Linked DNA regions of Allobranchiibius huperziae. The protein of the gene in region 1 interacts with the protein of each later gene in a pairwise test. Links are inferred from orthologs where the notes say so. Each region holds a gene or a part of one and is shown in the gene's direction. Other genes may lie near its edges.

What was found.
Region 2: the proteins of rlmB (region 1) and tsaE interact in binary tests that used the Escherichia coli proteins (3 or more experiments, as listed by UniProt). The link is inferred for Allobranchiibius huperziae from one-to-one orthologs.

What each region holds. Positions count from the first base shown.
Region 1 is NZ_JACCFW010000001.1:3,023,659-3,035,132, reverse strand. The notes cover bases 286-3,205. They hold rlmB (23S rRNA (guanosine(2251)-2'-O)-methyltransferase RlmB), read left to right. Parts: upstream 286-1,219; coding sequence 1,220-2,191; downstream 2,192-3,205. Other genes in these bases: HNR15_RS14345 (amidohydrolase), read left to right, coding at 2,218-3,205; cysS (cysteine--tRNA ligase), read left to right, coding at 286-1,168. In the rest of the region: more of cysS, read left to right, coding at 1-285; more of HNR15_RS14345, read left to right, coding at 3,206-3,516; HNR15_RS14340 (RDD family protein), read right to left, coding at 3,591-4,265; HNR15_RS14335 (DUF4032 domain-containing protein), read right to left, coding at 4,353-5,594; HNR15_RS14330 (lipase family protein), read left to right, coding at 5,743-7,107; HNR15_RS14325 (hypothetical protein), read right to left, coding at 8,000-8,578; HNR15_RS14320 (hypothetical protein), read right to left, coding at 8,726-9,118; HNR15_RS14315 (hypothetical protein), read left to right, coding at 10,253-10,498; HNR15_RS14310 (hypothetical protein), read left to right, coding at 10,952-11,446. UniProt on the Escherichia coli protein: Specifically methylates the ribose of guanosine 2251 in 23S rRNA.
Region 2 is NZ_JACCFW010000001.1:762,243-773,795, forward strand. The notes cover bases 3,589-6,587. They hold tsaE (tRNA (adenosine(37)-N6)-threonylcarbamoyltransferase complex ATPase subunit type 1 TsaE), read left to right. Parts: upstream 3,589-4,861; coding sequence 4,862-5,314; downstream 5,315-6,587. Other genes in these bases: alr (alanine racemase), read left to right, coding at 3,589-3,711; HNR15_RS03640 (alpha/beta fold hydrolase), read left to right, coding at 3,708-4,865; tsaB (tRNA (adenosine(37)-N6)-threonylcarbamoyltransferase complex dimerization subunit type 1 TsaB), read left to right, coding at 5,320-5,994; rimI (ribosomal protein S18-alanine N-acetyltransferase), read left to right, coding at 6,012-6,461; tsaD (tRNA (adenosine(37)-N6)-threonylcarbamoyltransferase complex transferase subunit TsaD), read left to right, coding at 6,451-6,587. Outside these bases: HNR15_RS03620 (bifunctional ADP-dependent NAD(P)H-hydrate dehydratase/NAD(P)H-hydrate epimerase), read left to right, coding at 1-53; HNR15_RS03625 (hypothetical protein), read left to right, coding at 50-1,498; HNR15_RS03630 (COG4705 family protein), read right to left, coding at 1,658-2,449; more of alr, read left to right, coding at 2,560-3,588; more of tsaD, read left to right, coding at 6,588-7,503; HNR15_RS03665 (glycoside hydrolase family 3 protein), read right to left, coding at 7,525-8,535; HNR15_RS03670 (hypothetical protein), read left to right, coding at 8,555-8,704; HNR15_RS03675 (class I SAM-dependent methyltransferase), read right to left, coding at 8,841-10,064; co-chaperone GroES, read left to right, coding at 10,312-10,605; groL (chaperonin GroEL), read left to right, coding at 10,755-11,553. UniProt on the Escherichia coli protein: Required for the formation of a threonylcarbamoyl group on adenosine at position 37 (t(6)A37) in tRNAs that read codons beginning with adenine.

The sequences.
Region 1 (11,474 bases):
GTGGTTCGCGTGGTCCTACGAGCATGAGCGGCAGACCAGCGACGCCCTGGACCTGCTCGGGGTGGGCCGACCGACGTACGAGCCGCGTGCCACCGGCCACGTCACCGACATGGTCGAGCTGATGGAGACGCTGATCGAGAAGGGTCACGCGTATGCCGCGCCCGACGACAGCGGCGACGTCTACTTCGACGTGCGGTCCTGGCCCGCGTACGGCGAGCTGACCCACCAGAACATCGACGACATGGAGGACGCCGCGGACGCCGACCCGCGCGGCAAACGCGACCCCCGCGACTTCGCGCTCTGGAAGGGTCGCAAGAGTGACGAGCCGGAGTCGGCCAGCTGGCCGACGCCGTTCGGTCGCGGCCGGCCCGGCTGGCACCTGGAGTGCTCGGCGATGGCGCGGCGCTGGCTCGGCGAGACGTTCGACATCCACGGCGGAGGCATCGACCTGCGCTTCCCGCACCACGAGAACGAGTTGGCCCAGTCACGCGCGGCCGGAATGGATTTCGCGCGCTACTGGATGCACAACGGCTGGGTGACGCTCGGCGGCGAGAAGATGAGCAAGTCGCTCGGCAACACCCTGGCTGTCACCGAGATCACCAAGACGGTGCGGCCGCTGGTGCTGCGCTACTACCTCGGCGCGGTGCACTACCGCTCGACGATCGAATACCACGAGGGATCCCTCGATGAGGCCGCCGCCGCGGTCTCACGGATCGAGGGGTTCCTCGACCGGGCGCTGGGTTGTGCGCCGACCGCGTTCGACGCTGGGCTGCCTCAGGCGTTCTCGGCTGCGATGGACGACGACCTGAACGTCTCCGGTGCGCTCGCCGTCGTGTTCGACACCGTGCGCGAGGGCAACATCGCCCTGGACGAGCACGAGTCGGCGAAGGCACGCGAGCTGGCCCTGCAGGTCGTCGCGATGACCGACGTACTCGGGGTCAATCCCTATGCGCCCGAATGGGCCTCCGACGGCGGTGATCGCAGCGGTCACGCCCTCGGCAGCCTCGTCGACGCGCTGATCGAGCAACGTGCCGCGGCCCGAGCCGCCAAGGACTTCGCCGCCGCCGACCGGGTGCGCGATCAGCTCGCGGCCGCCGGTGTGGTCGTCGAGGACACCGCCGACGGCGCCCGCTGGTCCCTGGCCGAGGCCACCACCGAACAGACCTGACCCGCGCGCGACACCCATCGCGCCCACGCACTTCAAGGAAAAGAGCACATCATGGCCGGCAACTCCCAGCGCCGCGGCGCCATCCGCAAGGGTGCGAGCCGCAAGGGCGCCAGCGTCGGCAGCGGCGGTCAGCGACGACGCGGACTGGAGGGCAAGGGCCCGACCCCGAAGGCGACCGAGCGGCCCAATCACAAGGCGTACAGCAAGTCTTCATCAAGTGGCGGCAGCGGCGGCTCCTCGTCGCGCGGACCGTCGCGTGGTCGCTCGGGCTCGAAGAAGCCCAGCTCGGAGATCGTCGCCGGCCGCAACTCGGTGCTGGACGCGCTGCGGGCCGAGATCCCCGCGACCGCGATGTACGTCGCCGGGCGCATCGAGTCCGACGACCGGGTCCGCAGCGCGTTGAAGCTGGCCGCGGACCGGGCCATTCCCATCCTGGAGACCCCGCGCGGTGAGCTCGACCGGATCACCGACGGCGCCGTACACCAGGGTCTGGCGTTGCAGGTGCCGCCCTACGACTACGCGCACCCCAACGACTTCTTCGATCCCGAGGCACCCGGGATCCCGCTCGTCGTGGCGCTGGACGGGATCACCGACCCCCGCAACCTCGGCGCCATCCTCCGCTCGGTCGGTGCCTTCGGCGGACACGGCGTGATCGTGCCCGAACGACGGTCGGTCGGCATGACGGCGTCGGCGTGGAAGACGTCGGCCGGCGCCGCGGCGCGGGTGCCCGTTGCCCTCGCGGGCAACTTGAACCGCACCCTCGAGGACTTCCGCAAGGCGGGGTTCTTCGTCCTCGGGCTCGACATGGACGGCGAGGTCGAGCTGCCCGACGTACAGCTGGCGACCGAGCCGCTGGTCGTCGTCGTGGGCTCGGAGGGCAAGGGGTTGTCCCGGCTCGTCCGGGAGAACTGCGACCAGATCGTGTCGGTCCCGATGAGCGCGAGCACCGAGTCGCTCAACGCGGGCATCGCGGCGTCCGTCGCGCTCTACGAGATCGCCCGCAAGCGCGCGACGAGGTCCTGACCACATCCGACGCCCGTGGAGGTGCCGTGACCGATGCCGAGGTGTACGCCGAGCTGGATCGCGGAGTCGACCAGGTCGCCGATGACGTGGTGCGCTGGCGCCACCACGTGCACGAGCATCCGGAGCTGTCCAACCGTGAGGTGAAGACCGCCGGGTTCATCGCCGACCACCTACGGTCCCTCGACCTGGACGAGGTCCGCACCGACATCGCCGGGCACGGCGTCGTGGGCATCCTGCGCGGCGGGCGCCCTGGTGACCGGGTGATCGTGCTGCGGGCGGACATCGACGCGCTCCCGGTCGAGGACCTGTCCGGGGTGCCGTTCGCCTCGACGGTGGTCGACGAGGAGTACCCGGGCGGCCCGTTCCCGGTGTCGCACGCTTGCGGGCACGACTGCCACACAGCGATGCTCCTCGGTGCGGCGACGGTGCTGGCAGGGGTCCGGGACCAGCTGCCGGGCACGGTGGTGTTCGTGTTCCAGCCGGCCGAGGAGGGTCCGCCGGTCACCGAGAAGGGCGGCGCCAGGGAGATGATCGCCCAGGGTGCGCTCGACGGCGTCGACCCGACGATGGTCTTCGGCATGCACGTCGGACCCCTGCCCAAGGGCGTGATCGGGTATCGGGTCGGCAACCAGTACGGCGCCTCCTGCCTGATCAAGACCGAGATCACCGGCGAGCAGGTGCACGGGTCGACTCCGTGGATGGGTGTGGACCCGATGCCCGCGGCGGGAGCCGTCCTGACCGGCATCGGCCAGATCTACCGACAGGTCAACGCGTTCAATCCGGTGACGGTGAGCATCGGGCACGTGCAGGACGTCGGGCGCTTCAACGTGATCGGCCAGACGGTGACGCTGTGGGGCACGATCCGCTGTTCCGTCGAATCGGACATGTCCCAGGTGCAGGAGCGGGTCGCTACTTTGGCCGAGCACAGCGCTGCGGCGTACGGGTGCACCGCGACCACGCAATTCCTGCAGGACGTGCCGGCGGTGCACCACACCCAGGCGTGGGTCGACGCCGGTCTGCCGACGCTGCGGCGAGTCGGCGGCGAGGACAACGTGATCCAGACGCCGCCCACCCTCGGCTACGACGATGTCTCGGAGTTCGTGAACGCGTACGGCGGCCTCTACGTCATGCTCGGCGTGCAGGACACCCGGTTCAACGACGACCGCACCGACCTGACGCCGATCCCCGGCGGGCGCGGCGTGGCCTCCAACCACAACCCGCACTTCTACGCCGACGACGACACCTTGGCCACCGGGGTGCGGTTACACGCCCACGTGGCCTACGACCACCTGTCGGGTGCGCTGGCACCCGACCACGAGCGCTGATCCCCGCAGCAGACGAGCCCGCACCCTCCGGAGAGGATGCGGGCTCGTCGCTGCTTGTGTGAGTCGTCGCGCGCTCAGCGGACGTCGATGACCACCGTCTTCATGATCTTGTCCGCCAGGGTCTGCCGCTTGGTGTCCCACAGCGGGAAGAGCCACCCGATGTAGCAGATCACGGTGTCCACGAGGTGCGCGATGTCGCGTACGAAGGCCGTCAACGGGCCGATCGGTTGCCCCGTCTCCTCGCCGATCAGCTTGGTGCCGAACTGCTTGCGGCCCAACGTCTGTCCGGTCCGGCCGCCGTTCAGCCAACGGTTCCAGATGTGGAACGCCAGCAGCCCCAGGTAGAGGATCAAGCCCACGAGGAGCCCTAGCTTGCCGTTGATGGCCGAGGCGACGATCACCACGATGTAGACCACGAAACCGGGCACGATGACGTCGATCAGGAGGCCCCCGGCCCGCTTGCCCCAGCCGGACAGACCGCTCTGCGTCGCCAGGGGCGCGCCGCCGTACTGCTGCGGGGACCCGTAGCCACCGCCCTGCACCGGTGCCTGGCCGTACTCGCTGCCCTGGGCGGGGGGCTGGCCGTAGCCGCCCTGCTGGCCGTACCCGCCCTGCTGGCCGTAATCGCCACCCTGAGCGGGGGGCTGGCCGTATCCGCCCTGGTTCGGCTGCCCGCCGTACTGGGGGTAGCCCGAAGGCTCGCCCTCACCGCTCGGAGGTTGTTCCCACGGATTGTCGTTGTTGCTCATGCGTGATCCCCGTCGACGTTGTGGTCAGTGCGGAGCACAGTAGTGGGACCGCGTGCCGCGCGAGTCCCTTTCGGGCTCACCGGCACCTCAGTCCCTGGCGCGTACGGGGATCGACTGGGTGTCGACGCCGACCACGGACCGTTCGTCCGGTTTGTCGGGCAGCACCCAGTCCACGTAGTCGCGCACCGCTTCGTCGATCGAGACGTCGCGCTCGAGCTTCTCCGACATGTACCACCGGTGCTCCAGCACCTCGTGGAAGAGCTCAGCCGGCTCCAGCTTGGCGCGCAGATCCCGCGGCGCGGCGCGGGTGATGGGCTCGTAGATCGTGGTGAGCCAGTCGTGCGCCACGATCTCCTCGTCATCGTTCTGGCGGTCGTGCGCGGCGCGGAAGGAGTCCAGGTCGTTCAGGAGTCGCCGGGCCTGGTTGTCCTCGACGTCCAGTCCGGTCAACCGCAGCAACCGCCGCGAGTGATGCCCGGCGTCGACCACCTTCGGCTGGATGCGGATCCGGGTGCCGTCGACATCGGTCTCGATGTCGAGCTCGCCGACGTCGAAGCCGAGGGTGTTGAGGCGTCGGATGCGCTCGTCCACCAGCCAGCGTTCGCCGCGGTCGATGGTCTCGACGCGCGTCAGCTCGGCCCACAGCTCGGCGTACCGGGTCATGATCCGCTCGGAGACGCTGATGGCGTCGATCTCGTCCGACAGCAGCCCGCCTGCCTGCAGATCCATGAGCTCGCCGGCGATGTTGACCCGGGCGATGTCGAGATCGTGGGCGCGCTGGCCGTCGCTCAGTCGGTTGTGCAGCTCTCCGGTCTCGGCGTCCACCAGGTAGGCCGCGAACTCGCCGGCGTTGCGCTTGAAGAGGGTGTTCGACAGCGACACGTCGCCCCACCAGAAGCCGTTCAGGTGCAGTCGCACGAGCAGCACTGCGAGCGCGTCGATCAGACGCTGCACCGTGCCGGACCGCAGCGCCTGGCTGAGCATCGCGCGGTACGGCAGGGAGAACTGAAGGTGTCGGGTCAGCAGGCAGGCGTCGAGGGGTTCGCCGTGCACGTCGACGCGCCCGGCGATGATGCCGACGGCCTCCACCGCAGGCTGGTCGAGGCGGCGCAGATTGCGCAGCAGCGAGTACTCCCGGCGGGCGATATCGGCCTTGATCTCCTTGACCGCGATGATCCGGCCCTCGATGCGCACGAATCGCACGACGTGACGGGAGATTCCGCGCGGAAGTGCGGCCAGCAGGTCCTCGGGCCAGTCTTCGAGCGGGGTCTCCCAGGGGAGATCCAGCAGTGCCGGCCACGGCCGGGCGGCGGTGATGTCCAGGCCCACACCTGCATCGTGTCACTTCCGGGCGTGCCGGGCACGGCCTCGCCGGCGATGGCCTTGTCGGGCGGGTTACCCGAAGGTAGCCTCGACAGCACGACAGTGACCCACGACACATCGTCGATCGGCGCTGACTTCTCCGCGAAGGATCCTGATGCGAACCACCTCTCTACGCCGCTACGGCGTCGCCACCGCCGCGCTGCTCATGACCGCAGGTGCCATCGCGACGGGCTCCCTCCCGGCACACGCGGCGACGCCGCAGTCGAAGGGCGGATGGGAGCGCACCGGGCCGTTCTACGCCTATACCGGCGCTCGCACGCTCGCGTCGTTCGCGCCGGGCACCGTGCTGAAGAGCCGCACGATCACCTACCACGTGCAGGGGATCGCGACGCCCGTGCAGGTCACCCAGCTGCTCTATCGCACCCGCACCCAGACGGGTCAGGCCGTCGCCAACGTGACGAGCGTGATCCACTCGCCCGTCCCCGACGTCACTCACAAGGTCGTCACCTACAACTCGTTCTACGACTCCCTCAACGTCGCGGACAGCCCGTCGCGCAGCATCGCGGGGTCGACCTCGCCCGGCGCGCAGACCTTCGCGGAGGAGCAGCTCGCGTTCACCTCCCTGTTGAGCGCCGGCTACGACGTGAACGTCCCGGACTTCGAGGGTCAGGTGCCGCACTACACCATCGGTCCGGAGAACGGCTACATGACGTTGGATTCGATGCGGGCCGTGGGCAAGTCGAGCGCGCTCGGTCTGGGATCGAACACCGACTTCGCGATGATGGGCTACTCCGGCGGGTCGATCGCGACGGAGTGGGCCGCGCAACTGGCGCCGTCGTACGCGCCCGACATCAACCGCCATCTGGTCGGGGCGACCGAGGGCGGCGTCTACGTCGACCCGGCGCACAACCTGAAGTACGTCAACGGCTCGACCAAGTGGAGCGGGGTCGCCCTGCTCGCGATCAACGGGCTCGAGCGCGGGTTCGCCATGGACCTGTCGCCCTACCTGTCGACGTACGGCAAGGCCGTGCTCGGCGCGACGAAGAACGCGGGCATCGGCGACGCGGAGGGCAAGTACCCCGGACTGACGTTCCAGCAGCTCGTGAAGCCGCAGTACGCCAACCCCGACTCGATCCCGGGACTGGCCGCCGTCCTGAACAAGGTCAACGCCGGGCTCGCCCCGTCGCCGACCATCCCGTTCCAGATCCTGCAGGGCGCGTACGGCGTCGGCGAGGGCACCCAGCCGTCGGCGAAGTACGGCACCGGGGACGGCGTGATGGTCACCGGCGATGTGCGCAGCATCGCTCGCAGGTACTGCGCGGCCGGGAACGCCGTGCAGTACACCGAGTTCGGGGCGCTGGGTCACACCGATGTGGGCATCACCTGGCTCACCACGGCGGCGGCGTGGGTGCAGGCCCGTTTCGCCGGCGTCCCGGCGCCCAGCACCTGCTCGACGATTCCGGCCGGCAACAGCCTGGCGGCGGAGAAGCCCGTCCCGGTAGGCACGCCCGCCGACTGACGCAGTACCCGGCGCCGATCAAATTCGGCGGCCCGCCACGTACGCGCCATGGGCTTAGCGCGGCGGTGGTGGACAAAGACCAATCGGGCCGGCGTTCTCGATCATCCATCTGTCGCAGTCCCGATTACCGGTCATTTCTTAGACGAAGTGTCATGACCGATCGTCCTCGTCGGATCGGTCTACGCCTTCGCGACGTGGATTGCGACACTCATCTCGCGGGCGGACGTCGGCGCGAAAATCTTCAAGCTCGAGCCCTGGAACACGGGCACGGTGCTCCCGAGCTTGTCGTGGCTTGTTGCTGTGAAAACGTAGTTCGTCCTGGGTTGCATTCTCCACGCCCATCGCCCGTGACTATCCGCTACGGCCGCGATGGCCGGCCTCGGGGCAGTTGAGCCTGGCGTAGCGGCAGATACGAAGCAGGAGAAGGACCCGAGGTCCAGTCCGGTAATCGTTCCCCGGGCAAGGGGGGCCCAGGGCGCGGCCTGCGCGGGAGGGCGCGATTCGGAGCCGCAGCCGCAGAGCGATGCAAACCCGAGCAACGCGATGGACACCAGCGGGAGACGGACGGTTTTCATGTGGCCACGCTTTCCTCAATGGCCGGGTGGCTATCGCGATACTTCTCCTGCGTGCCGACGCTAGTCCCAGCTTTGTTCCTGAGACGTCGAAACGGCGCTAGAGGTTGGCCTTCGAGGTCTGTGCGTCGATGGCGTGCGATGTGGCTGCCGTGCGAATGCTGGCTGTCGTTCTGGGGACCCCAGAACGACACCGACAACGGGCCTAGAGGTGGTGGTCTGAGGTCCCGATCGGGATTTCGAGCTCATCTGTCCGACTCGGATCCCATTCCATCAACAGGTGATTGCGGTTGGCAGCGTGTTCCCGTGTGCTGGGCGGGTCAGCAGATCTTGATGGGCAGGGTGACGTTGTCGGCGAACGTCGTGTGGGTTCGCAGCAAGGACTTCCACCGCAGCAGCAGCGAACCGTCGAAGGTGCTGTCACTGCGGAAACTGGCGTTCGGTGGGCAGGTGCTGGGTCGGTGCAGCGTGAGGAGCAGGCGGATGAATCCTTGCGCGGGGATCGTGGCCGGGAATGAGTGCCAGGGTGTGTCGACTCCGAAGGCCGACCCCTCGGGCACTGTGTGGAAGACCGACCACTGCACGCCGATTGCGGGCGCCATGTCCCCGGCGCTGGCGGAACGGATCGTCACGGCGTGCGACCCGGGGTTGTAGAGGGAGCCGATCACCTGTCCCGCGGTTCTCGGGGCCAAGGTGAGGCGGTATGAGGAGTCCTCGCTGCTGAGGGCCAAGTCGTTGGACACCGGGCCGCTGAAGCTGCCGCCCCGGATGGGGCCGTACCGATGGTCGAGAGCGCCCAGAAGTAGCGCGACCGCGGTGCACACCACGAGGACCGCGCTGACCGCCGCGAGAGTGGCCTTCCGCGGCCAATGGCGCGGTCGGCTAACGACGGTCGACACGTCGGCCGATCGACATCGTGTCGGCGCCTGGGGCGGTCATGACGGTGAACCTACCGGCATGGCACCGGCACGAACTGTGTTTGAGGCCGGTTCGGTAACGACGCTCCCATAGAGCGTCGTCAAGTGCGGAGTCCTCCGACGTGGCTGTCAGACGCCGCAGGCAGGGTTGTTGGCGATGTCTTCCATCGCGTAAAACGCTCGGTGATTGTGCCCAAGTTCGATGGCAGCCAAGGCGATGCATTTGCCGGTGTCCGGTGTAATGACGTTTTTGGATCGTCCGCCGACAACCGGGAGCAGAGACCATGTGCCGACGGAGTGCAGGTGGGGCGCTCCTGGGCGGAACCTGGCGAGCTCCTGGGGCGAGAGGTCAACCTGGTCTATTGGTTCGAAACGGTATCCGCCGATATAGAGGTGTACGGGTCGAACCGCCACGTTGAAGGTGCCGTAGGCGTGGCGGTAGCGAACTGCTGACACGGCAGCCGCCAGGAGGACAACGATAGCCAGCAGGGCTGCGATTCCTCGAATATTCTGACCCCTCACAGGCCGAACCATAGTGGTCACGGCCGCAGCGAAGACGCTTTCCGGTCGTTCTTGGTGGCAGTGGGTCAACCGGGGTCAGAGGCCACTATCCGTGGGCGGTTAAAGGGTCTCGTGGCGTTCCACGACGTGCCACAGGTGGCGGGCAAGGTAGTTCTTCAGAGTGCGGCGGATGTCCGGTCGGTGGCACCCGCCGCTCGTCGCCGGTGACTTCTTGACCTCCGCAGCAGCTTGGTAGCGATTCGACGAGATGGCGGCCTATTTATGCGGCTTGTGCCGGGTGGGGGACAAGCGGCATGAGAACTCTTCGGGTTTCTCGCTTGACCTCCCCTGACCGGGATGCGTCACCGGACGGGTCTTGCGGGATGATTGGCGCAACTCACCGGCTGGCACAGTCGCGTGCCGCCAGGGCGTCCCGTCGACGCTTCCCTAAACGGGACGGGCTGAGAACTTAGCCACGGATCGCCAACATGCGCTGAGTGGCACCAAGGGGTCTAGTTCTGTGTCGAAGACCGAACAGGAAGGTCGTCGACCAAGGACCCCCACCACCCCACACCGTGCTCGTCCCGCCGTAGTCGCATAACCCTCGAGCCAAGGGGTTCTCCGATCTCGAAATCGGCGACCTGCCGCCCGAATTCCACGGGTTCTGAGTCGTCGCCATCAGAATCAATCGTTCCGATCGGGTTGCCTTCAGCGCGGTGACACCAAAACCCGACCCCCCTCGGGGGCCCGTAAGGCACCCGGTACACGACACAGAACGTCTCGGACCCATCGGTCCACGCCCCATCCACCTGCACCTCGGGCGCCTCCGTCAGCGTGCTGGTGCACAACCACCGCAGGCATGACAACAGCGCCACACCAGACCATTCGAGTTCTTGGCTCTGGGTGAGAGTAGAGATGAGCTGGCGGTGTGCTGGCGTCACACTGCCACGCTCCTCAGCGGACAACACGGGCTCCATCGGGCCCAAAGGACCTGAAACCACACGAATCACTTCCCGTCGCCACCAGCGCATGGCTCAGGGTCGCATCGATTCCCAATTGCTGCGTGCCGAGCCCCGCCTGGTGAACCACACCGGCACTCGGGCTGAAGCGGATCACGTGGGTAGGTCTGTGATTGGTGACCTGGATACTCACCGGATGGCTTCTCCTTCTTACCCCTGCCGTCACTTCAGCGTGTGCAACGCACAAGGACCCACGTCCAATGACCTCCCTCTCTTGCTGCGTCGCCTCGCCGACAGCATCGAGGGCGCCGACTTCGCGACGAGCCAGGTGCTTGACGTGCACATCTCCGGCGATGAGATCACCGAATACGGCTCGTGGTGGAGAGCAACGGTGTACTGGTCAGCCGACGGCGAACTAGCCGAGGGAAAGAGCCGAAACTGACTGTCCGGAGAAGTCTCCCCCGCATGAGTGAACCCCCGACACTTGCGGGCATGGGCACCGATCATGACTGGGTGGCGATCCGTAAAGTCGTCTAGGCCGGCTTAGGCGATGCGGAGCTACTCGCGTCACCGTCAATTACGACCGAGGAGAAACTCGGCAACGCGGCCGACACCGTGACCGACCATCTCGCGGCTGCACTTGCCAGAGGAGCCATGGTCAAACGTCAGAGATGGTGGCGCCGACACCCGCCGACCCGTTAGCCGATCGTGTTGTGGCACGCTCCGCGGGCCGATCCTTCGGAGAGACACGGGTGGCGCTCGAAGGATGGTCATAGATCTGGGAGGCGGCCGCGGCCGCGGTCGCCACGCAATCGCTAACAACTCCGTCCGTGCAAGAGGACCACGATGTCGTATGTGCCCGTGTCAGGATGTCCCCATGGGGGAACGTCGAGGCATGGGCGGCAGGCTGATTGAGGGCGGCTGCGTTGTCTTGTTGGTAACGGGTGCTTTGTGCGCCTGTGGTGGTGGTCTACCCAGAGCGATTGGAAATCCGCACCCTCACGGGCGGTTGATGGCTCAGTTAAAACCCACACTGTCGGCTATCCCGTCGACCGTGCATATCTTCGGTCAACAGTTTGTCCCGCCGAACTGGGACTCGTGCGACGGTGTGAAGTCGACCTACGGATGGGACGACGTGACCGTGACCGCGCAGTTCGATCACGTCAAGTCGCCGGACCAGACGGTCTCCGCCATCAACGCCTCGCTGCACAAACTGGGTTGGGTTCCTGACAGTGACTCGTCAGACGGTGCGTGGTACTGGAAGCGGAAGCGTTCGAACGGGTCAAAAGCAGCAATTCAATTGCTGGGTGGACCCAGCGATGCGGCGCCCTCTCCTTGGGACTTCCAGGCGACCGTGACTGCAGCCACACACCCGGTCACCGGTTGCTAGCTGCCGATGCCCACAAAGGGATCGACCT
Region 2 (11,553 bases), 2.3 Mb from region 1 along the record:
TCGCCTACCTGCTGCGCACCGCCGCCACCGACGACAACGAGGACGAGCGATGAGCGACGGGACGGGGATCCTCGTTCCCGAGGTCGACGGCACGCGCGGCACCTCCGTCTTCGGGCGGGCGGTCGTCGGTGACGCGCTGCGCGGCGCCGACCCGGTCGGCGCGACCGCCGTGGCCCGCGAGACCAACTGGCGCCGCGGTTACCTGACCCACTTCCACCGCCTCGTCGAAGCCGGCATCCCCGACGCCGACACAGCCGTCGGTATGGCCCGTGACGGCCTGGTGTCGGTGCAACGCCGGATGCGAGCGACCACCGACGACGGCGAGGTGGCGCTCGTCGACCTGTTGGGCAGCGTCCGCCCGGCCCTGCCGCTGCGCTCGCAGACCGTCGAGGGAGGCGCGGAGCCGGAGACCGAACTCACGCTGCCGTACGACGGTCGCCGGCTGCGGGGCGAGGAACTGCGCGACCGGTTGCACACGTGGACCGCCGCCGGCGTCCTCGAGCCGGGCGCCGAGCAGGCGGTGGTCAAGGTCATGGACCACCCGGAGTGGCTCTCGATGCCGGGCCGGACCCTGGTCACCCTGGGTGCCGCCTCCGAGATGGGGCCGCTGCACTCGATCCTGCGCTGGGGCGGGCACGTGGCCGCGCTCGATCTGCCACGTCCGGAGTTGTGGCGTGAGGTGCTCACGCTGGCGTCGGACTCCGCCGGGAAGCTCACCTACCCGGTCGCCGACACTGCCGCCGGCGAGGTCGCGGGCGCAGATCTGCTGCACGACCTGCCGCAGGTGACCGACTGGATCGCCCGTCAGCCCGGTCATCTCGTGCTCGGCAACTATCTCTACGCCGACGGCGCGGTCAACCTGCGGCTGGCCGCTGCGGCCGACGCACTCACCTCGCATCTGCAACGCACCCGAGGTGACCTGTCGATGGCGTGGCTCGCGACCCCGACCGACATCTTCGTGGTGCCGCGGGAGGCGGTCGAGGCCTCCACGGCGGCGTACGAACGCCGCACTCCGTTGCGTCGGTTGCGACCGGTCGGCCGCGCCGTGTCCGGCGGGCGGCTGCTGCAGCGCAACTACGCGCCCGACGAGGACCCCGGCATCAATGACAGTGTCGTACCGCAGCAGGGGCCGAACTACCTTCTCGCCAAACGCATTCACCGTTGGCGGGCGATCGCCGCGCGGGCCGAGGGGGTGCGGGTCTCGATGAACGTCGCGCCGCCGACCCGCACCCGCTCGGTGTTGAAGAACCGGTTGCTCGCCTCGGCGTACGCCGGGTCGCACCGTTTCGGCGTGACCGTCTTCGCGCCCGCGACCAGCGCGACCCTGATGGCTGCTCTGCTGGTGCACGACCTCTACGCCGACCCGGCGCCGCAGCCGTCCCCCTGGCAGGAGGAGGCGGTGCGGGCCGTGCACGGCGGGCTGTGGCGCACCGGTTACGACCCGCGCAGCGCCCTCGGGATCGCGGTCGTGCTGGGCCTCGGGAGCGGCAGAGGCTGACGCATTCCGTCGTTGTCCGTGCTCATCGGCGTGTCGGTGGGTGGCTTATCGGCCCTACGGGCACTTTCCCGCGGTGGTGCCGCCTACGCGGGTGGGTTGCCGGCCGAACGGTCACTTCCCTGCACCCGCGCACCCCAGCATCCCGCTCGGGGCCCGCGGTCAGGCGGCGTCCAGAGCGGATCCCGAGGTGCGGTCGACCTTCGAGACGGTGAGGTAGGCGACGGTCGCGCCGATCGCGGCGAGGAAGACCGCGCTGGTGACCAGGGTGCCCAGACCGAGCCCTCCGTCGGCGGAGCCGGAGGCCAGATAGTCCCCGATGTTGGCGCCCAGCGGCCGGGTCAGGATGTACGCGAGCCAGAAGCACAGCACCGGGCCGGCACCGAAGCGCCATGCAGCGATCACGGCGACGATCAGTGCCACGGGCAGGAGGACGGCGGCACCGGGGCCCCAACCGGTCAGATCCAGGGTCCAGTCGCCGGCGGCGGTGCCGAGCGCGAAGGTGACGAGGACGGTGAGCCAGTAGAAGCCCTCACGGGAGGGGGTGACGATGGTGTGGATCGACAGCGTCCGCTCCCGGGCCCACCAGATGCCGAAGACGACGGCCAACGCCACCGCGAAGACGACGGTGCTGATCCACAGGGGGACGCCCCGTCCATCGGTGAGGTTGTCGGTGAGCAGGGTGCCGACCACGCTGATCAGCACCACGGCAAGCCAGTAGACGACCGGGATGTACCTCCTCGCCCGGAACTGCACGACCAGGACCACGACCAGGGCTGCGGAGAAGGCCAGGGTGGTGTTGCCCAGGCCGAACCCGAGCGTGGCATTGACGTAGTCGGCGAAGCTCTCGCCGACGGTGGTGCACAGGATCTTGATGACCCAGAAGAAGACGGTGATCTCCGGGACTTTGTTGGCGGTGCGCGTCAGTGCTCGGGGCCGGGTGGCGGTGTCCATGGCCGGAAGCGTGGTGAACCGCAGGTGAGAGGACCCTGAGACGGCACGAGCGCCCCGGCCCGCCCCGCCTCGGCCACTTCCGAGGGCTGCAATGCGAGACTGTGCGCGTCATGACCGATCCGTTGCCTGCCTGCGAGCCCGCACGACTCACGATCGATCTGGGCGCGATCCGCGACAACGTCGCCCGCCTCAAGGAGCTGTCCGGCAACGCGCAGGTGATGGCCGTGGTCAAGGGCGACGCCTACGGACACGGACTGGTGCCGAGCGCCCGCGCCGCCCTGCGCGGGGGCGCCACCTGGCTCGGCGTGGCCCAACTGGCCGAGGCCGTCGCTCTGCGCGACGCGGGGATCGAGGCCCCCGTCCTGTCCTGGCTGCACGTGCCCGGCCTCGACTTCGACCCGGCGGTGCAGCGCGGGATCGACGTCGGCGTCTCCGCGCCGTGGGCGCTGCAGGCCATCGCCGACGCCGCTCGCCGGCTCGGCCGCCCCGCACGGGTCCAGCTCAAGGTCGACACGGGGTTGGCGCGCAACGGTGCCTACGGCGCCGACTGGACCGAGCTCGTACGCGCCGCGGGGCCGCTCGCCGCCGAGGGAGCGCTCGACGTGGTCGGCGTCTTCACCCACTTCGCGTTCGCCGACGCCCCCGAGCACCCCACCGTGCGCGCCCAGCAGGAGAAATTCGCCGACGCCGTGCGCGACGTGGAGCGGGCCGGGTTCGCCATCGAGGTGCGGCACATGTCCAACTCGGCCGCGACCCTCACCCAGCCGTCCGCGGCCTGGGACATGGTCCGCCCCGGCCTCGCCGTCTACGGGCTGAGCCCCGTGCCGCACCTGGGTGACCCGGCCTCGTTCGGCCTGCGTCCGGCCATGTCGGCGACAGCGAATGCGGCACTGGTCAAGAGGATTCCGGCAGGCCAGGGCGTCAGCTACGGCCACACCTACGCACCGGAGCGGGACACGACGGTCGTCGACGTGCCGATGGGGTACGCCGACGGCGTGCCGCGCGCCGGGTCGAACGTCGGGCCGGTGCAGGTCGCCGGCAAGCGCTACACGATTGCCGGCCGCGTGTGCATGGACCAGTTCGTCGTGGACGTCGGCGACGCCGCGGTCCGGGCGGGCGACCCCGTCGTGCTCTTCGGCGCGGGCGAGGACGGCGCACCCACCGCGCAGGACTGGGCGGAGGCCACCGGCACGATCTCCTACGAGATCGTGACGCGGATGAGCAACCGGTTGCCGCGCGTCCACCTGGGGGAGCAGCAGTGAGCCCCAGTCGCTCGGTCCTCGGCATCGGCGCGGGACTCGCCGGTGCGGCGGTGGCGGCAGCCGCCGGGGTCGCCGCCGACCGCCTCTGGCGCGCGCGGCGTACGGCGATCTCGCTCGGCGTCGCCGGCGACTACGTCGAGGTGCCCGACGAGGAGCGCGTCGTCATCGCCGAGGACGGCGTGCCGCTGCACGTCGAGATCGATGAGCCGGAGGGACACGAGAGTCGCCCGACGGTGATCCTGTCGCACGGCTACACCCACAACCTCACGGTCTGGGTCTTCCAGCGCCGGATGCTGCGGGCCGCCGGCTACCGCGTGGTGCTCTGGGACGTGCGAGGTCACGGCCGCAGCGAGGAGGCCGAGGACTCGACGTACACCGTGCGGCAGCTCGGGCGCGACCTGGGCGCGGTCATCGCGCAGACCACTCCGACGGGGCCGATCGTGCTGGTCGGTCACTCGATGGGCGGGATGACGATGATGTCGTTCGCCTCGGCCTACCCGGATGTGTTGCGGGAGAGGGTCATCGGCGCGGCCTTCATCTCCAGCAGTGCCGGCGACCTGGCGAGCGTCAACTACGGCCTGGGCCGACAGCTGGGCACGATCGTGCACCGGCTCGGACCGGCCGCGATGCTGCGGCTGTCGGACCAGGAGGCGCTGGTCACTAGCACCCGGCACGCCGGCAAGGACCTCGAGGGCTACCTGGTGCACCGGTGGTCCTTCGCCTCGCCGGTGCCGATGTCGATCGTGCGGCTGGTGGCGGACATGATCTTCGCGACGAAGATGTCCACCACCTCGGCCTACCTTTCGTCCCTGATGCTGCACGACGAGCGCGACGCCCTGCGCGAGTTCATCGGCATCGAGACCCTGGTCATGCACGGCGACCACGACCGGATCACCCCGGACGCGCACTCCGAGGCGATCGTCGACGCGATCCCCGGCGCCGAGTACGTGCTGGTGCGCAACGCCGGGCATGTGCTGCCGCTGGAGTATCCCGAGATCGTCGACGAGCACCTGATCGACATGATCGACCGCGCCTGCCGCGCCCTGGCCGGACAGGCGCGCCCGAAGAAGCGCCCGCGTCGCGTCGTCCAACGGGTGCCGGCGCCCGGCCGGCCCGGCCCGGCCACGAAGGCCCGGGGCAACCCGGCGTCATGAGCACGTGGACCTTCGCCACGGCCGACGCGCTGCAGGAGTGGGGGGCCGGCCTCGGCACGTTGCTGCGCGCCGGCGACCTGGTGATCCTCACCGGCGGGCTCGGAGCGGGCAAGACGACGCTCACCCAGGGGATCGCCCGCGGGATGGGGGTACGCGGACCGATCACCTCGCCGACGTTCGTCATCTCACGCACCCACCCCTCGCTGGTGGGCGGACCGCCCCTGGTGCACGTGGACGCCTACCGTCTGAGCGGCCCGGCCGAGCTGGACGACGTCGATCTGGACACCGATCTCGAGGATGCCGTGACCGTCGTGGAGTGGGGCGGCGGCATCGCCGAGAGCCTGTCGTCGCAGCGACTCGAGCTGGAGTTGACCGGGGACCTCGACCGCCGCGTGGGCGCCCGCGCGGTCGGTCCCCGGTTCGAGCAGCTTCTCGCCGCGTTACCGTGAGCCACGTGCTGCTGGCCATCGACACCGCGACGTCCGCCGTCACCGCCGCCGTCCACGACGGGACACGGACGCTCGCGAGCGAATCGGTACCGGACGCTCGTCGTCACGCCGAAACCCTTACTCCCACCATCGATTCGGTGATGGCGCATGCGGGTCTGACTCCCCAGGACCTGGACGCGGTGGCCGTGGGCGTCGGTCCCGGACCGTTCACCGGCCTGCGGGTCGGAATCGTCACGGCCACGACCCTCGGGCTGGCGCTCGGCATCCCGGTGCACGCGGTCTGCAGCCTCGATGCGATCGCCCACCAGATCGCCACGCAAGCCGGGTACGGCGAACATGGCGAGTTTCTGGTGGCCACCGACGCCCGGCGCAAGGAGGTCTACTGGGCGCGCTACACGGTCCGGTCGGGTGCCGTCGTGCGCCACGGCGAGCCCGCGGTCAGCGTGCCGGCCGAGCTGGACCCCGCCGTACGCGCCCTGCCCGCCGCCGGACGTGGACCTCTGCTCTATCCGGCCGAGTTCGGCCCCGTCGTCCCAGTGGCCGACGTCGACGCCGGTGCGCTCGCCGGCCTCGTGGTGCACCGGCTCGAGCACGGCGGCGAACTGCTGCCCCCCACACCGCTCTACCTGCGGCAGCCGGATGCCCAGCCGTCGGCCAGGCAGAAGTCGGTGCTGCCGTGACGCCGCGGCTGCGCCCGATGAGCTGGACCGACATCGACACCCTCGTCGAGTTGGAGCAGCGCCTCTTCGTCGACGACGCATGGTCCGCACGCACCTGGTGGAGCGAGCTCGCCGGGCGCCCGCAACGCGTCTACCTGGTGGCGCAGGACGACGACCGCGTCGTCGGGTACGCCGGGCTGTCGGTGGCCGGCGACGTCGCCGACGTGATGACCATCGCCGTGGCTCCCGGCGCGCAGGGCACCGGCGTCGGGCGGCTGCTGCTGGAGGAGCTGGTCGCGCAGGCGAGCGCCGCTGCGGTGTCGGCAGTGCTGCTGGAGGTGCGGTCCGACAACGACCCTGCCCGGAAACTTTACGAGCGCAACGGTTTCGAGCAGATCGGCGTACGCCGGCGCTACTACCAGCCGGGCGACATCGACGCGCTGGTCATGCGGCGCCATCTGCGCGGGGAGGAGACACGTGTCGACTGAGGGACCCCTGGTGCTCGGCATCGAGAGCTCGTGCGACGAGACCGGCGTCGCGTTCGTACGCGGCACCACGCTGCTCGCCGACGCCGTCGCGAGCAGCGTGCAGGAGCACGCCCGCTTCGGTGGCGTGGTGCCCGAAGTGGCGAGCCGGGCGCACCTGGAGGCGATGATCCCGACCATCGAGCGCGCGTGTGCCGAGGCCGGGTCGCGCCTCGCGGACGTCGACGCGGTGGCGGTCACCTCGGGTCCGGGTCTCGCCGGTGCCCTCATGGTGGGCGTCGCGGCCGCGAAGGCCGTGGCGTGGGCCCTCGGCAAGCCGCTCTACGGCGTGAACCACCTGTGCGCCCACGTCTGCGCCGACGTGCTCGACCACGGCCCGCTGCCGGAGCCCACGGTCGCGCTGCTGGTCTCCGGAGGCCACACGAATCTGCTGCTGGTGCGCGACATCGCCGACGACGTGCAGTCGCTGGGCGCGACCGTCGACGACGCGGCAGGGGAGGCGTTCGACAAGGTCGCGCGGCTCCTCGGGCTGCCCTACCCCGGCGGGCCGAGCATCGATCAGGCTGCGGCGCAAGGAGATCCGCGGGCTATCGCGTTCCCCCGCGGGTTGACCGCGCGTAAGGACCTGGAGCGGCACCGATTCGACTTCTCCTTCTCGGGGCTGAAGACGGCGGTCGTGCGGTGGGTGCAGGAGCGCGAGCGGGCGGGGGAGCCGATCCCGGTCGCCGACGTGGCCGCCAGCTTCAACGAGGCGGTGGCCGACGTGCTGACCCGCAAGGCCATCGACGCCTGCCTGGAGTACGGCATCCACGACCTGCAGATCGGCGGCGGAGTGACGGCCAACAGCCGGCTGCGCGCGCTCGCCGAGCAGCGGTGCGCCGATGCCGGGATCAGCCTGCGGGTGCCGCGGGTGCGGTTGTGCACCGACAACGGCGCGATGGTCGCGGCACTCGGCGCGCAGGTCGTCTCTCGCGGACACGCGCCCAGTTCGTTCGCGCTGCCCGCCGACTCCTCGATGCCGGTGGAGATGGTTCAGGCGCTCTAGACCCACCGCCCGGAGATCTCCTCAGCGGCAGCGGATCAGGCCCAGGCCGGCTTTCGTGGCGAGCACCCGTCGTACGGCGGTCTCCACGACGCCCGAGAACGCCCGGTCCGCCGTCATCCGCGTCAGCAGTCCGCGCGTGAGCCCGGGGGCGAGGTCGGGCGCCGCGGTCAACAACACGTCGCCGCCGGCCTGCACGAACCGCACGGCCCGCTCGCCCACCGGGGTGGCCGCGAGGGCAGGCGTGTCGACGTCGTCGGTGATGACCAGCCCGGCGAAACCCAGCCTGCCGCGTAGAAGCCCGGTCACCACCGCGCGCGAGAACACGGCCGGCTGTTGGGCGTCCAGGCGCGGGTAGCGCGCCGAGGAGACCATCACCGCCTGGGCGCCCGCGCTGATGCCCGCGGCGAACGGCCCGAGGTAGGGGTCGGTGGTGCTCGCGACCGGGTCGGTGATGCCGGTCGAGCTGGTGTCGGTGTTGTTGGTGATCCGGCCGAGGCCCGGGAAGTGCTTGAGCGTGGCGGCCACCTGCGAGGACCGCATCCCGCGCACCACGTCACCGACGGCCCCCGCGACGACCCCGGGGTCGCTGCCGTACTCGCGGTGGAACGCGCCGATCGGTGCGTTCCGGGTGCCGATCGCCGCGGGCACGGTGTCGGCCACGGGTGCCAGGTCGAGATTGAGACCCGCGGCATGCAGGGACCGGGCGAACGACGCGGCGTACGCCGTACGCGCAGCCGGGGACATCCGGGCCTGGGCCGTGGCCGACTCGATGGCCGGGAATCCGCTGCCGCGCAGCTCCTGCACCTGCCCGCCCTCCTGATCGGCGGCGACGAGCAGGCCGGGGGAGCCGGTGCTGCTCGCCTGCGCCTGCACGGCCGCCGACGCGGCGCTCACCGCCGCGGACCCCTGCCAGCCGCCGGCGTAGTAGACCGAACCGACGTGCGATACGGCGATCGCGCGCCGCACGGCGCCGGCACCGCCGGTCGTCATCCCCACCATCACCAGTTGACCGGCACGTTGCGCGGGAGTCATCCGGTCCACGATCGAGTCGATGCAGGTGGCCGGTTTCGACGGCGCGCCCGCGCGCCTCGACGGTGTCGAGGTGCGGGTGGGTGTGCGCGTCGGGGTGCCGGACGACGACCCGTGGGCGCGGGACGTCGACGGTGCCGCCGAGGTCGTGGAGGTCGACGGTGTCGGCTGAGCCGACGGGGTCGCGCTCGTCGTGCGGACCTGGGCGGCCGAGTCGCGCGCCGACGATGCCGAGTCGCCGCCACCGGAACACGCGGCGAGCGTGAGCGCCACGGGCAGTGCGAGCGGCGCGAGACGGCGGCGGCCGGTCACAGCGGCGTCACGACCAGCACGACCTGCGCGCCGCCGACCCGGGTGATGACGATGGTGGTCGTCCGATCGCCCTGCAGGCGCAGTTGTCGGCGCAGCTGGTCGGCGTCCAAGGAGACCCCGCGCTTCTTGATGGTGAGGGTGCCGGTGTCCCGGTCGCGCAACAACGCGCGAAGCCCCTTGAGGTTGTAGGGCATGGCGTCGGTGATGGCGTAGCGGCGCGCCCAGGGCAGCTGGACGTCGGCGAGCCCGGTGACGTACCCGACGCCCGGTGACAGCTCCCGGCCGTCGGCCGCGTTGACGAGGGCTCCCACGAGACCCGCCCGGATCACGGCGCGGTCCGGCTCGTAGAGGTAGGGGCCGAGGCGGGCGAGCTCCGCGGGCAGCGGCTGGGCGCCCAGTGCGTCGCGTTCGGTCACGAGCGCGGTGACATGCTCGCGCACGACGCAGGCGGTGCGCCCGGGCGTCCGCACGGTGGCGCCGGCCCAGAGCGCGCACTCCAGCACCTCCCCGTCGTACGACGTCCACTGCGCCTCGACCCCGGCCGGCACGGCCGCGTGCGGGAAGGACGGGCTGAGCTTGGCCCCGGCGGCGGGGGTGCGGGTGAGGTAGCCGCGGACGTCGTCCCACGATGGACTGATGTCCTCCAGCCGGAAGAGCCGGCGGGTGCGGCCCTGGGCGTCGGCCACCCCGGGCGTCCGTCGCGCAGGGTCGAGCCAGATGCCACAGCCGCGGGCGTCCTCACCGCTCGGGATCGCGACGTCGTGCGCGGCCGTGTGCTGCACCTGGGCCCGCGGCCAGTGGCGCAGGTTGACGGCGGCGATGGCCGCGGTCGCCTCGTCGGTGTCGACGGCTGTGAGGGCGATCCCGGCCTTCGCGAGCGCGATGGCGTCGGCCCCGATGCCGCAGCCCAGGTCGTAGACGTGGCGTACCCCGGCCTCGACGAACCGGGTCGCGTGGTGGGCGGCGATCCGTGTCCGGGTGGCCTGCTCCAGGCCGTCGCGGGTGAAGAGCATCTCGCGGGCCGCCGCACCGAACTTGGGCACGGCCCGGGCGCGCAGGTCGGACTGGGTGAGCGCCGCGGAGACCAGCTCGGCGTCGAAACCCTCGCCCCTCAACCTGGTGGCCAGGGACATCGCCTCGGACGCGTCGTACGGTGGCAGCGACTGCAGCAGACCCCACCCCTCGCCCGACGCGAGCCGGTGCACCAGGGCGGGATCCATGGCGGACATTCTGACGTACGACGCGCCCGTGACGACCGCTGCCGCGGCCCTTCGTGCGGGTTTGGCACTCGAGTTGCACGAGTGCTAACGCCCGGCATAGATTCAGGGCTGGCACTCCCCCTGGGACAGTGCCAGTGCAGGCACCGAGGCCGACCCCGCGACGGCGTCCTCGATCGGCCTTCACCGGCGAGGGCCCAGGGACCACCAACTCCCTGCCATCGGCAGGCCACCAAGGAAGGTCCCCACCGTGTCGGTCAACATCACGCCGCTCGAAGACCGCGTCGTCGTCAAGTCCGTCGAGGCCGAGCAGACCACCGCCTCCGGCCTGGTCATCCCGGACACCGCCAAGGAGAAGCCCCAAGAGGGCGAGGTCCTGGCCGTCGGCCCGGGTCGCATCGACGACCACGGCAACCGTGTCCCCCTGGACGTCGCCGTCGGCGACAAGGTCATCTACAGCAAGTACGGCGGCACCGAGGTGAAGTACTCCGGCGAGGAGCTGCTCATCCTCTCCGCCCGCGACATCCTCGCGGTCGTCAAGTAATTCCCGTCGTCACGTAGCTGACGACATCTCGTACGTCGCACGCCCCGGCTGTGGGCCCGTCATCAACACTGCCGGGCCCGCCGCCGGGGCGTCGTCGTACCAGCCGCCTGCCTCCCCGCACGCACCCACGAAACACTTAAGGACCACACATGGCTAAGACGCTGGAGTTCAACGACTCCGCCCGCAAGTCCCTCGAGCGCGGTGTCGACGCACTCGCGAACGCCGTCAAGGTGACGCTCGGCCCCAAGGGCCGCAACGTCGTCATCGACAAGAAGTGGGGCGCCCCCACGATCACCAACGACGGGGTGACCATCGCCCGCGAGGTCGAGCTGGACGACCCGTACGAGAACCTCGGCGCGCAGCTCGCCAAGGAGGTCGCCACCAAGACCAACGACGTCGCCGGTGACGGCACCACCACCGCCACGGTGCTCGCCCAGGCCATGGTCAAGGAAGGCCTGCGCAACGTCGCGGCCGGCGCCGCCCCGTCCGCGCTGAAGCGCGGCATCGACAAGGCCGTCGAGGCCATCAACGACCGCCTCCTCGCGACCGCGCGTGAGCTGGAGGGCAAGGACGAGATCGCCCAGGTCGCCACCCTGTCCGCGCAGGACAGCACGGTCGGCTCGCTCATCGCCGAGGCGTTCGACAAGGTCGGCAAGGACGGCGTCATCACGGTCGAGGAGTCCTCCACCGCGATCACCGAGCTGGACTTCACCGAGGGCATGCAGTTCGACAAGGGCTACATCAGCCCGTACTTCGTCTCCGACCCCGAGCGGATGGAGGCCGTCCTGGAGGACGCCTACGTCCTGATCAACCAGGGCAAGATCTCCGCCGTCGCCGACGTCCTTCCGCTGCTGGAGAAGGTCGTGCAGGCCGGCAAGCCGCTGCTGATCATCGCCGAGGACATCGACGGTGAAGCCCTGTCGACCCTGGTGGTCAACAAGATCCGCG